Regions from separate parts of the Candidatus Kuenenia stuttgartensis genome, predicted to be linked through region 1. Evidence: riboswitches for the same ligand, from Rfam matches in the RefSeq annotation. Region 1 holds a riboswitch; each other region holds the start of a gene.
What was found. Region 1 has a riboswitch for cyclic di-GMP ahead of KSMBR1_RS15060 (peptidoglycan recognition protein family protein). Riboswitches for the same ligand answer to the same signal wherever they lie in the genome.

Region 1 (3,176 bases):
TGATTATGGATGTGTGCTGTGCACACGGGTATGTCCGTCAGGGGCTATAAAACCTTTGCCGCTTGAAGAAAAACGGTGGGTCGCGTTAGGAAAGGCCAGAATAGACCATAACAGATGTATTCCATGGGTGGGCTATTCACGCCTTCCCGAACTGAAGAAGGAATGGCAGGATTTTAATTGCGGTGTATGTGAAGAGGTGTGCCCCGTTCCGACAAAGGCGATCCATTTTAATACCTATGTGGACGAACAAGGCCGGGAAATTCGCAGGCCTTTTGTAAGAGAAGATGTTTGCGTAGGGTGCGGTTTCTGTGAAAAGGTCTGCCCCGTTTTAGGGACTTCCGCTATTGTCGTGGAAGGCATCCAGCCGCAAACTACGGTAAAAAAAGAAAGGTCTGTAAAAATAGTATCGTCCGGCAACTTTCTCCCCAAAACACTTGGAAAGTGGAAAAGGATTGCAGAGCCGAGGATTTACGAAGGAGGCGAAAAATTATATGAATATATAAATGGAGGCGCGGAGCTGTATTTAGCGTATTCGTTTATCCGGGTGACGAATGCGGAGTATGGAGATGATACAGGGAAGAGGATTTCCATAGATGTTTGGGAGTTTGAAACTGCGGAAGACGCATTCGGCGTCTTCACAAAAGACCGTGCGGGTATTGGGATACCATTAGGCAACAGGGCGTCTTTGTTTGAAAATTACTTGTGTGTATGGAATGATGTGTATTGCATAAAGGTAGCGCCATGGGAGGGCAGTATTTCTGGCGGAGAAATTACTTCTTTTGGTAAATCCATTATCGATTTAATGCCCTACAAAAAAGAAATCCTCCCCGATATAGTACGTTATTTGCCGGAGGATTCTCTTGTGAAAGAAAGCCTGAAATTTTTTCACGAAAAGATCATTCTGGATAATATCTATATATCCGATAATTTTATTGAAGAAAATGTATTTCATTTAAGCAAACAGACGGACGCCCTTATCGCAGAATACAAAACGAGGGAAGAGACCGCCCCTTTACTGCTACTGTTGATAAAATATCCAGACCGTGATGCGACATCAATCGCATTTGAAGCGGTGGTTCAGTTGTGGAGGTCATGGGGAGAAAAAGAGACGCACTCAAATGCCATCCATACCTTTCAAAACGAAAACGGATACTTTACCTCATGGTTGCAGGAAAAACATCTTCTGTCAGCAACATTTCTTTCCCAAAAAAAGGAAGAGGGTGAAGAATTGCTTCGCCGTGTACTGCAAAATGATAAAATCAAATAAAGGACTCGAGCGGTCGGCAATCTACAATCGGCTTTCAATAGAGGCCAGAGGTCGGAGGTCAGATGTCCGCGAAAAACTCTGACTTCTGAAATTGGCAATCGGCAAAATTGCAGATTGAGGGTTGCGCCTTGCGCTTTTCCCCCGGAGCTATTTATTTGACGCCGAATTAATTATTGACAAAAAAATGAATGATTTTATAATGTACTTACTAAAACAATAGCTCTTTTTTATAGTAACTATTGATAAAGGCAAACCAGTCGTGAGGCTGGGACGCAAAGCAAAGAGTCTTTAACTTATTCAGCGGCGCACAAAGCGTAAAACAAAAAATCCGCAGAAGGATGAAGAGAAAAATTTCGCGATACCGCTAAACAGTGAAGAAAGCCCTGCTACCGAATAAAAAACTGTATAACGTTTATTTTATTCCGTAGCAGGGCTTTTTTATTTATTACTATAGTGTGATTTAAAATGAATACAATGAGAAATCGTACATACGAAAAGATTATTCAATATGTGTCGTTAACAATGATTGTTGCGGCAGGAGGTATTATTGGCGCCTTGCCTCTTATTAGCAGCAGTTCCGCAGAGGTAAGAACGGTGATATCGGAAAGCGATATGCTGAGAGCGGCATTTGCACAAAAAATATCTCAGATTTGCGAGATAGATACAATAGATACAAAGGAAAGACCGTGGCAATATATTGTTATACACCATAGCGCTTCAGAGAAAGGAAATGCAACCCGGTTTGATACCTATCATAGAGAAAAGAAAGGGTGGAAGTATGGATTGGCATATCACTTTGTGATTGGCAATGGAACTCTTTCTGGCGATGGAGAAATAGAGGTAGGAAATCGCTGGAAGAACCAAATTCATGGCGCTCACACGGCAAATATGGATTGCAACCAGGTGGCGATAGGCATTTGCCTCGTGGGTGATTTTGAAAACGGCGGGAAACCTTCTGAGGATCAATTTGATTCGCTGGTTAGGTTGACCCGTTATCTTTCCTCGAAATATGACATCCCTTTATCGAACATCATATTACATAGCCAGGTTCATCAAAAAGGAACTGCATGCCCCGGTAAAAATTTCCCCATGGCTGAATTTAAGACGAGTTTAATTCAGTTTGCCTCTAACGAAATATCCCCTTCGCGAAAATCATAACCACAAAGCACATAAAGTTTAACCACAAAGGGCCTAGCGCGGCCTTTGGCCGCAACCAAAAAGGTGATTTTTAGTTTATTATAAAGTATAGTAGTATCCTCGTAAATAGTAATCAGACAATTTGGAGGACACTACTTATGAATAAGTTGATGGAATTATATCGAGACAGGATCGTGGGTGCAATAAGCGGTCTGGACAGGATTCGTTTTCGCGGGACATTGCGGTGGTTGGCCAGTGAGCGTGGGATGGGAACATTCATGAACCAAGCGAGAATTCTGCTTAAGGATTTTTCCGGTTGGGTCAATGGGCTTACGGCACAGGTGCGAGACAGTTGTGAATCGCGGGCGAAAGATTTGGGTATCGAGGTGCGGTATTTGATGAGCAGCGGTGTTGATAAGGAGAAGTTGGCTCGCCAGATCGCGGCGGATAAGAGGATTACGGAAGGTTCCATCTGCCTGTTGAGTGTGGTAGAGCCTTGTATTGCGCCGATGGTCAAGGGCAACAAGGCCAGCAAGAAGCTCGAGTTGGTAATGGCGCCCCGCAAGTGTGTCTTTGTGTATCATTATTTTAATGATCCAGTGTTTGGTTTTGGTCATGTTCGTATCCAGAGTTGGGCGCCGTTTAATATTTTCATTTGTCTCAATGGTCGTCATTGGCTGGAGCGGCAACTTCAGAAGCAAGGTATTGATTATGTTAAGGACGGCAACTGTTTTGTGCGTATAGAGGATATTGCGGCTGCGCAGGTTCTGCT
Region 2 (3,176 bases), 1.8 Mb from region 1:
ATTTAAGGAAGAAGTGTTCAGGGAGAGTCTGAAAGTCTTTCTGCACTGCAAAAAATGGTGAAAGATAAAAACAGAGATATTTGAAATACGAGTGAAATACAAGGTTTCCACGGTTGAAGAATTTGAGGAACTATACAAAAAAATGGGGGTTTTTATTGGTCTGAGGTTTTACCTCGCTGGAGTTTGCTTGGTTTTAACAGGGAAAATGTTATCATCATAAATTTTTATCTCAAATTTTTTAAGCATACCCAGGATAGAGTCAATATCCCTTTCTGATAACTCATTTTTCCATTTACTTAATTGTTCTATTTTGTTTTGTCTTAATGGCGAGATGCTACCAGTCATAGCACTTGGTACATTAACCTTATACCATAGATTTCGAGGTAATTCCAGATTGAGCCTATTAAAAATATAGGGTACTTCTTCATGAGGGTTCGCAATTAAATTTTCATAGAAAACGGTTATCCATAGTCTATTATTTCCATGATGATTTAATGGTATTATATTATCCAAACACCATTTGGCTGCTACATATTCTAGTGTTGTATTAATATTATTTAATATATGTTCATATTTTGTATATTTTTCAGGGAACTTCGTTTTTGGTATGGTAAATTTTGAACATGTGTACCAGTTCATTTTCATCTGTGAAGCAATTGCAGCACATGGATGCCTAAGAATATAAATAGGTGGCCTGATATCGAATTGCCTAACGAACCAAGGTAATAATGAATTTGCTCTTACATATTTAATAATTAAGAAATCTGCATTTTTTAATTGCGCTACCCTGGCATGTGAAATCATGAACGGTGTTAAATATTGTCCTCTAAAAAGGCTTTCGAATAACTCCTTTGCTTCAGGCCAATTATAATCTTCTGGAATGTACTGTCCCCACTCAAAACCTATTTCTTTAAACTTTGGGGAGCCATCAAGATGCAGTGGTTCAAACAACGGATACGTTTTTTCAATGTCACAAAACAACTCTTGTAGCCACGTAGTACCACTTCTCGGAGATCCTGTAATTATTATATTTTTCTTTGGGTCAAAATTATTGATAGATTCAAAATATTTTATTTTCTGGTAAGTCTGATAATGTTGAAATTTTTTACGATATTTTCGGGCGATATCTAATAGTAATCTCATCATAATACCTTATGCTTTGTAAAACGGATGTTGTTAGTGTAACCAACTGAGAAAATAAAATTACAAGCAATATTAAACATAACCAGGAGGGGCAGTGCAAGGGAATTTTAACTTCTTATGAGCTTTTAGAATGTGCAACCTTTGCACCTTGTTTAATCCGCTTTTGTCAGCGCTCATCTACGTGCTATTGCATTGCAGAATTTAGGTTGTAGTATATTTAGTTTTGAGAATATTTTTCTTAAAAATAGTTTTATAATTTTATTAAATATTTTCAAGAATTGTCGATATTTATAACAGTTAACGAGGTAAAACTTCAGACCAATAAAAGTGTTTGTAACCGCAGATTTCACAGATTACAGGGACAAAAGATAAAAATAATTTGTGGAATTTAATATTACAAAATCTGCGCGAACTGCGAAAGCTGCAGTTGTTGTAGTTACATTTAAAAAAACTGGACTCATTTGTAGAGATAAATCGTAAATAAAGATTTTTAAGTGAGAAGGGAGGAATCGCCAAATCTAAATATTGAGTTTTATGTTTGCTAACTCCTGATAAGAGATAGCAGACGTGAAAAAGGCAAACCAATCGTGAGGTTGGGACGCAAAGCCATGGGGCTTCGGAAATACCGAAGCTCGCCAGGTCACCATGTTTGTTAGTTAATCTTTTATTAGGAGCAATAGCAATGAAGCTAAGAATCAGCAGCGTAAGTATTTTCTTTTTAATATTTGCCCATATTTTTATTTTCAACGAAAAGAATTTTGCGGAAGAAAAAGCATATCAAAATATTTATGGCATACACTGGAATGATAAACCATCTGAGGACGTTAGCTATGCAAGGCAGATGGGGTATGATTCCATTGCGATAAATCCATCCTCAGAAGTTACAGACTATCACAATAATCCCAATTGCACAGGCCTTAAGTATTATCTGATCAACCCACAATGGTATCCACAGATTTTATCAGGATATAGCAGGGCGATAGACATTACGCAGCCTCTTTCAGAGGAAGCTAAGGAATTTTACAATCAGCGTATGGTATGGAAAAGCCATGATCCGTTTCCTTACAATCTGGCGACAGGTTATCACCCTGCCGGGTCTTCAGAGCAATTTTACGTAATGTGGGATTTTCAGCAACAGGCGGTTATTGATGAGGTAGTTGAAAATATTATAAGCCTGGCAAAGAGTTATGAAAACCCAGGGTTGCCGTTCACCTTTGGCGGATATATAATTGATGAGCCAAAGCTTGCAGGTGAATTTTACAGATTAGACGAAACGGGGAATAACATATCTGTAGATTTGTCTTATTGGACAGGAGCGGATCTGGGTTTGGTGCATGGCGCCATTACCCATGAGTATGCAACGTATTCAGAGGGAATGGCTGCATTTTACAAGAAATTAAGGACAAGGATTTCTCAGGAATTCACGAATTCTAAATGGATCGTTCAACCAACGTTGCTCTATAGTGAGTCGGACAATGATGAATGGATATATCAGGTAAAAGTCCGGGCAGACAAGGATGAGCTAACGCCGGATATGCTAAGCCAAAAAAGCCCGCAAAATACAAATTATGTAGATGATGCCAACAATTTTAATGCCGGGGTAGATATTACAAAAGACAAGGTTGGCAACTCCCAAACAAACGAAGCAGATGAATACAGGAATCGTCTTTTTGCAGCCAAGGCTGGCATTAACGGCGGCTGGTATAATTGGTTTGGGTGGTTTGGCGACACAGGAGATATGTCGGGTTTTAAGAGTATTACCGAGGTTTCTCCCCGACTCAAACTCATAAGGTGCATACCCAACTGGGATAATCTTAATAATGTGCCGCTCAGTGAACGTACATGGGATGGCAGTGTTTATCATAGTACAAAGAGTTATGCGGGGAGTGATGTCATGTATTCACGTCATCCAAAGACAGGAAAGCTTTTTGCTGTGTTTTTGACGTTGTCAGGGGCTATAACGCTTAATGTGGGTGAGACGGTAACCGCGGTGCAGCGGACTGACGGTTATTTTGTTGAGTCAGGGGATGGGA
Region 3 (3,176 bases), 2.0 Mb from region 1:
GAACTGCCTTTCCTGCAGAATTCTTAAAAGTTTTGCCTGCAGCAAAACCCCCATCTCGCCTATTTCATCAAGGAAAACGGTTCCCTTATCGGCAATTTCAAACAAACCCGGTTTACCGGCTGTCGCCGCGCCGGTAAATGCCCCTTTTTCATAACCAAATAATTCTGCTTCCAGAAGGCTTTCCGTCAGGGCAGCGCAATTTATATCCACAAAACGCCCTGATTTTCTTGCGCTTAACCGGTGCACCGCCCTTGCAACAAGCTCTTTCCCGGTACCGCTCTCTCCTTGTATTAACACCGTTGTAGAAGAACTTTTTGCCACCTGTTTAATAAGAGAATATATCTCTTTCATCTGCGGGCTATTGCCAATAATAATTCCGTCCGATTCTTCATCAAACGTCCATTGCTTTTCCTTTATTTCAAGCACCTCCTGGCGCAGCCCCTGCCTCCTTAATGCCTTTTCAACCACCGACCTTAACCTGTCAAGCTTAAACGGTTTCTCTAAATAATCGTATGCCCCTAGTCTCATTACTTCAACTGCCGAGTCTACGCTTCCATATCCCGTCATTACCACCATTAACGCGTTAGGGTCTTTCTCTTTTATTTTTTCAATAAGTTCCACTCCATTTATATTGGGCAATCTCAAATCCAGCAGTATCAAATCCGGCATAAATGTATCCATTTTCTCCAGCGCTTCTTCGCAACTACCGGCGGCAATTGCTTCATAACCCTGCGCATCTAAAAACTCCCTGACAGAAAGCCTGATTGTTTCTTCGTCATCGACAATAAGAATTATACCTTTCGGCTTCATTTATTTATCCTTCCATTAAAAACAAACCGTTCAATGTCCCACGCATTATAAAACTTAATTTTTTTCCCGTAAAAAAAATACTTTGAGTTCAGTATATCAAAACGTTTAATTTTTAAACACTACTAATCTTCCATTATCAACATCTGTTTAAAAATACGATTTCTCACACAATGTAGTATTTTTTTAAGAGGATACTTACACGTTTTTATAAAACTTATGCAAAATAATCAATTTCCGTGTATTCCGCGTGTTCCGTGGTTTAACTGGTTTTTATAAAACTTATGTACAAATTAAATCCCCTCTAAGCTGAATAGTTACCAGAAACATTTAAATGATTATGTAGCGTTGTCGCAAATTTTATACCACTGTTTATAGCCATACTTTAATCAGCCTGATCTAAAAATTTGTAACAGTTTAGATTTTTGGAAAAACAAAAATGCTCGTTCCCAAGCTCCGCAGACTGGGTCAAATGGGCAATTTTATCCTATTTTACGACAGGCATTCTCCACTTTAATGGGAAAACAGCACTAAATAGGGTCGAAAACAGGCATAATGCGAAGAGTTGTCCCCACTTTTGAGACAATAAAGTTCATTTGACCCAGTCTGTCCGGCTTGGGAACGTAATTGCGTTGGAAGCTCTAGCTTCCATTTAGCCGGCAAGCGAAGCTTCGTGTATTATTCGATTCAAAAGAGGTTCCCAAATATCTTGGGTAACATACTGAAAAGCCTCCAAGCTGACATAATGGGTTCATTCCCTTTTCCATTCGAAGCTGGAGCTTCTCAAACAATCCCGTTCCCAAGCCGGAGCTTGGGAACGAGCGGTTTTTTTCATAGGACTAAAGTATTACAAAAATTTTGATACCGGTAAAAATAACTATTGAATAACCCGTGGTAATAATGTATATTTCCCGCTTTTAATACAAGATTCATGAAAATATCGATAAAGGCAAACCCTGAGCAATCAGGGGACGCAAAGTAAAAGGTCTTTACTTACAGTACAAAGATAGCCTTACTACCGATAAGTGCTGAATTATTCAGCCTTCGACAGTAAGATTTTTTTTGATTTTAGACATTACTGTGCTTTATTCTTACATGACTATTATGGTTATACGGCTATGGTTATACGGCTATGGTTATACGGCTATGGTTATACGGCTATGGTTATACGGCTATGGTTATACGGCTGCGCGAAGCGCAGCCGTATACAGCACAGAGCTATCGCTTTCCGCCTTTGATTTATTTGAATGCACACAGATTCTTAGGTTCGGACAAATCACAGTAGCGAAAGCCAATACAAACTTTACGCTTCGTCTCGGCAAGTTCACACTCCGCACATATCTCTATCGTAACCACCTTCAGATTACACGCCTCAATAGTAACCAGCATGTCTGTTGTAAAGGCAAAACCCAACGTCTTTCTTATCATTCAGAACAAAGTGAGTTAAGTAGGATGGGCATTGCCCAACGAAAAACAAGCAATGCGAAAGAGTGTGTAATGTTTTTTCCCGTTCCAGCGCTCTCGCGTGGGAATGCAGGATCAGATGCCCTGTATCTCGAGTAATAATCCGGACTCAGAGCGTCCAAAACAATTTGTTGCCACGCAGAGCGCGGTAACAGGCAGAAAAGATAAACGTATCATGTTTTACACGTTAATAGAACAAATCCCATGTGCAGTAATTGTGACAGACATAAAGGGAACTATTGAATATGTAAATTCGCAATTTACTGAACTCACCGGCTATACCCGGGAAGAGGTTACAGGGGCAAATCCCCGCATACTGAAATCCGGCAGGACTGCTCCCGAAGAGTATAAACATTTGTGGGAAACAATTACCTCCGGCAAAAAATGGAAAGGGGTGTTTTGTAATAAGAAAAAAGACGGCAGTTTCTACTGGGAGAAGGCGTCTATTTCTCCCCTCATGAATGAGGAAGGAATGATAACACATTTTTTTGCGATAAAGGAAGATATAACAATACAAAAGCAAAATGAACAGCGGCATGAAATCCTGTATATACTGTCGAACATATTGATGGAGTCTGTTTCTGTTGATGAGGCTATTCCAAAAATACTCCAAACAATAGGCGAGGGAGAAATTGGCAGGCAGATCGGAGTTGACAGGGTATGCCTTGTGCTGTCCGGTACGAATAACGGCATGGCTGACAATGTTTATGAATGGTGCAACGAAGGCATACCCTCTCAAAGACGTCGATTTATGGACGTTTCCTTCTTCGCATTCACATGGTGGATGAAACACCTGCGTGCGGGCGATGTTATTCATATCCCACAGGTGTGCCGTATGCCAAAAGAAGCAGCGGCAGAACAAGAGTTTTTGATTAAACGGGAAGTCAAATCCGTATTGTCCTTTC
Region 4 (3,176 bases), 530 kb from region 1:
TGTAGAGCGAATTCCCTGGTCAGAAGGTAAGGAGCAGATGACCACCACATACAAGGTATTCCTGTCTCGATGGGCTAAACGCCTGAGTTGGAAAGAGACAGCCGAGATATTCAAGTCCAGTTGGGACAGTGTGTATAGGGCAGTGCAGTTTGTAGTTGCCTACGGCCTTGCCCACAGGGACTTGGAGAATATAACGGAAATAGGAATAGACGAGATACAAGTCTGGAGTGGCCACAAGTATTTAACCCTTGTATATCAGCTTGATTCGCATGCCAAAAGGCTTTTATGGAGTGGCCCTGAGCGGAAGGCAAAGACCCTGCGGAAGTTTTTCATGGAGTTAGGTATAGAACGTTGTCTGAGAATCAAATTCGTTTGCAGCGATATGTGGTCGCCGTACCTGAAGGTGATAGCGAAGAAGGCTTCCCAGGCGCTTAATATTCTTGACCGTTTCCACATCATGAAGAAATTCAATGAAGCCATAGACCAGATACGGAGGGAAGAGGTCAAAAAGCTCAAGGATGAAGGCACAGACAATGTTTTGGAAAAGAGCCGTTGGTTACTGTTGAAAAGGCCTGAGAACTTGACAGAAAAGCAAACGGTACGGTTAAGCCAGATAGTTAAGATCAACCTGAGTTCAATAAAGGCATATTTAATGCGTGAAGATTTTCAGCGTTTTTGGGAGTATAAGTATCCGGCGTATGCAGACAGGTTTCTCGAGAACTGGATTACGAGAACCCTAAAAACCAACCTGGAACCTATGAAAAAAGTGGCAAAGATGTTGCGCAATCACAAGCAGCTCATTCTCAACTGGTTCAAGGCTGATGGCAGACTTTCTTCCGGTACGGTTGAGGGGTTTAACCTTAAGGCGAAACTGACTATGAGAAAGGCTTATGGTTATAAATCTCTGGAATGCCTGCAAACAGCCTTGTATCATACTCTTGGTAATTTGCCGGAACCAATACTTACCCACAGATTCTGCGGATGAGGCAAAAATATAATGTAACAAAAAACAAAAACAATTTGAAAAAAGGCAAACCAATTGTGAGGCTGGGACGCAAAGCCATGGGTCTTCAGGAAAGAAGAATGCCAGGTCGCCAAATTCAGTCGGTAAAAGAGTTTATTTAATGTTCACAACATATCTTGCATAGCTTTTGTATGCTTTATCGCGGGTATTGCGGCGGTAACAATGAATCCGGCAATACCCGATCTATGAACTTTAAATAATAAGGTATTTACCTTCTCATTGTGTAACTAAGACCCGGACGTAAGATGCCAATATCTGCCCCGGGTCTTTTTCTTTTGATGAAAGGAGGTTTTTCCGCAAAATGATTTTAATATGCTGCTGAATACTATCAAATCATACCGGTACGGCAGCAAGTATGCTGCATACTTTTCGGTAAATTTTTTTACTACTCTATTATCATGTCTACCACAATGAACAAGAAAATATTAGCACGAAAATTGTTTGCGGAAGGGAAAAAATATGACCGCCTTTTCCCCAATTCGGAACAAGCAATAGATGCTTACAAACAAAGCCTTAAGAGTGATAGTGCCTTCACTGACGCCTATGTAAAACTGGGATTTATCTACCTTGCCAGAAACGATTACGGCGAGGCGCTCCATTATCTGCAAAAAGCAGCCTCATTAGAACCTGATAACGCAGAAACACTTAACAATCTTGGCTATGTTTATGAAAAAATGTTTCGGTTTGCCAGCGCAAAACAAATGTACAAAAAAGCCTTAACAATAAATCCTGAAAATATTGAGGCGCTGGTTAATATTGCTAAAATTCTGGAATTGGAAGGTAACTACAACGGAGCAATAGAACAATATAAAAAGACTATCGCACGCTACCCTGATGCCATTTTTCCGCATTTCTGCCTGGCAGTTCTCTATGATACACATGACATGTTTGACGATGCGATAAGAGAATATGAGCTTGTTTTGGGAAAAGACCCTCATTATGTAAAGGCAATGTTTAATCTGGGAAGTCTTTACGCCCAATTAGGGAATAGCAATGAGGCTATCATGCTTCTGAAACGGGCTTCTGAATTGAATCCGCAGGAAGTAATAATCCTCAACAAACTGGGGGAAATGTATTTATTCATTTCAAATTATTCTGCCGCAGAACAAGCCTTAAAACAATCCATTGCATCAAACCCGTTTCAGGAGGATGTACAGGTGAGTATTATACACGCTCAATATTTACAGTATTGTTCAAATCCCGAAACAGCAAAAAAAGAGGAAATTATCCTCAGAATCCATTTTGTCCTTTCATTGTATTCCTATAATAAAATGTGCCGGGAAATTTTAAACGCTTTGAATTAGCAATACCATTTTGGCGAGTTCAGAGGGGATTTTTATAAATGAATTGGATTGATATAATACTATCTGTAGTCCTTTGTATTTCAGTGATTTTTGGCTTTGTTGACGGACCAATATGCCAAATTCTTAGAATCTGTAGTTTGTTTCTCTCTTTTTGTGTGGCGCTTTTTTACCATGCAGTCATAAGCAACATCTTCTGCAATGTGTTTTCGGTTTCATTGCACAATGTATTGAGTTATTTCATCCTGTTCGGCCTTGCAGCGCTTATAACCACAATTATTTCAGATTTTCCCAAAAACATGGTCGACAATTTGAAAATGGGCGGTTGGTATAATGTATTGTGCGCGGTATTAGGATTTGTTAAAGGGACTATCCTCTGTGGTGCGATCATCTTCGGCATCCTCAATTTATGCTCCATGCCGGCATGCGAAATGGTTTGCACCTCGAAAATAGCAACGGTAATGGGAAATGGAATGCAAAATGTAGCAGCAATTACCTCAAACAATTTTTTTGACCCGTTAAAGAAAAACAGAGGATCAGACAATGCAAAAATGGCAAAGGGTACGGAATTTTAAATTAGGCTGGGTTTGGTAGCAACTTTATTCGGTTATTGCTCTTAATGTCAGAACTCTTAAAGTGTTTTTTTTGTCAGAAAGTACCCAAGTTGATTAATTACCGTGGGAGAGGTGTGAATTCAAGACGCTTTATGTCTGGTGGCACAGGCTTCATATTATTCGATGGCCTTTACTTTGATGTGACGCAGGGCGTAGGAACTAGAAGAACGAATTTTGGGAACAAGCCGGAATTACATTTATTTTGCTTATTATAAATCATTTTGTATAATGCTGTTA

Region 2: it holds a riboswitch for cyclic di-GMP, as region 1 does, so the genes downstream of both, KSMBR1_RS02675 (Ig-like domain-containing protein) here and KSMBR1_RS15060 (peptidoglycan recognition protein family protein) in region 1, are expected to answer to the same signal.
Region 3: it holds a riboswitch for cyclic di-GMP, as region 1 does, so the genes downstream of both, KSMBR1_RS22360 (hypothetical protein) here and KSMBR1_RS15060 (peptidoglycan recognition protein family protein) in region 1, are expected to answer to the same signal.
Region 4: it holds a riboswitch for cyclic di-GMP, as region 1 does, so the genes downstream of both, KSMBR1_RS12635 (tetratricopeptide repeat protein) here and KSMBR1_RS15060 (peptidoglycan recognition protein family protein) in region 1, are expected to answer to the same signal.

What each region holds. Positions count from the first base shown of each region.
Region 1 is NZ_LT934425.1:3,229,984-3,233,159, forward strand. Features, by position in the region: gene KSMBR1_RS15055 (4Fe-4S binding protein) at 1-1,267, shown strand, start outside; cyclic di-GMP riboswitch class I at 1,505-1,661, shown strand; gene KSMBR1_RS15060 (peptidoglycan recognition protein family protein) at 1,742-2,425, shown strand; gene KSMBR1_RS15065 (hypothetical protein) at 2,563-3,176, shown strand, end outside.
Region 2 is NZ_LT934425.1:590,413-593,588, reverse strand. Features, by position in the region: gene KSMBR1_RS02680 (sulfotransferase) at 169-1,146, opposite strand; cyclic di-GMP riboswitch class I at 1,709-1,791, shown strand; gene KSMBR1_RS02675 (Ig-like domain-containing protein) at 1,826-3,176, shown strand, end outside.
Region 3 is NZ_LT934425.1:1,230,648-1,233,823, reverse strand. Features, by position in the region: gene KSMBR1_RS05620 (sigma-54-dependent transcriptional regulator) at 1-810, opposite strand, end outside; cyclic di-GMP riboswitch class I at 1,746-1,830, shown strand; gene KSMBR1_RS22360 (hypothetical protein) at 1,912-2,370, shown strand; gene KSMBR1_RS05615 (diguanylate cyclase domain-containing protein) at 2,351-3,176, shown strand, end outside.
Region 4 is NZ_LT934425.1:2,701,098-2,704,273, reverse strand. Features, by position in the region: gene KSMBR1_RS12640 (ISL3 family transposase) at 1-985, shown strand, start outside; cyclic di-GMP riboswitch class I at 1,020-1,099, shown strand; gene KSMBR1_RS12635 (tetratricopeptide repeat protein) at 1,435-2,328, shown strand; gene KSMBR1_RS12630 (CvpA family protein) at 2,367-2,900, shown strand.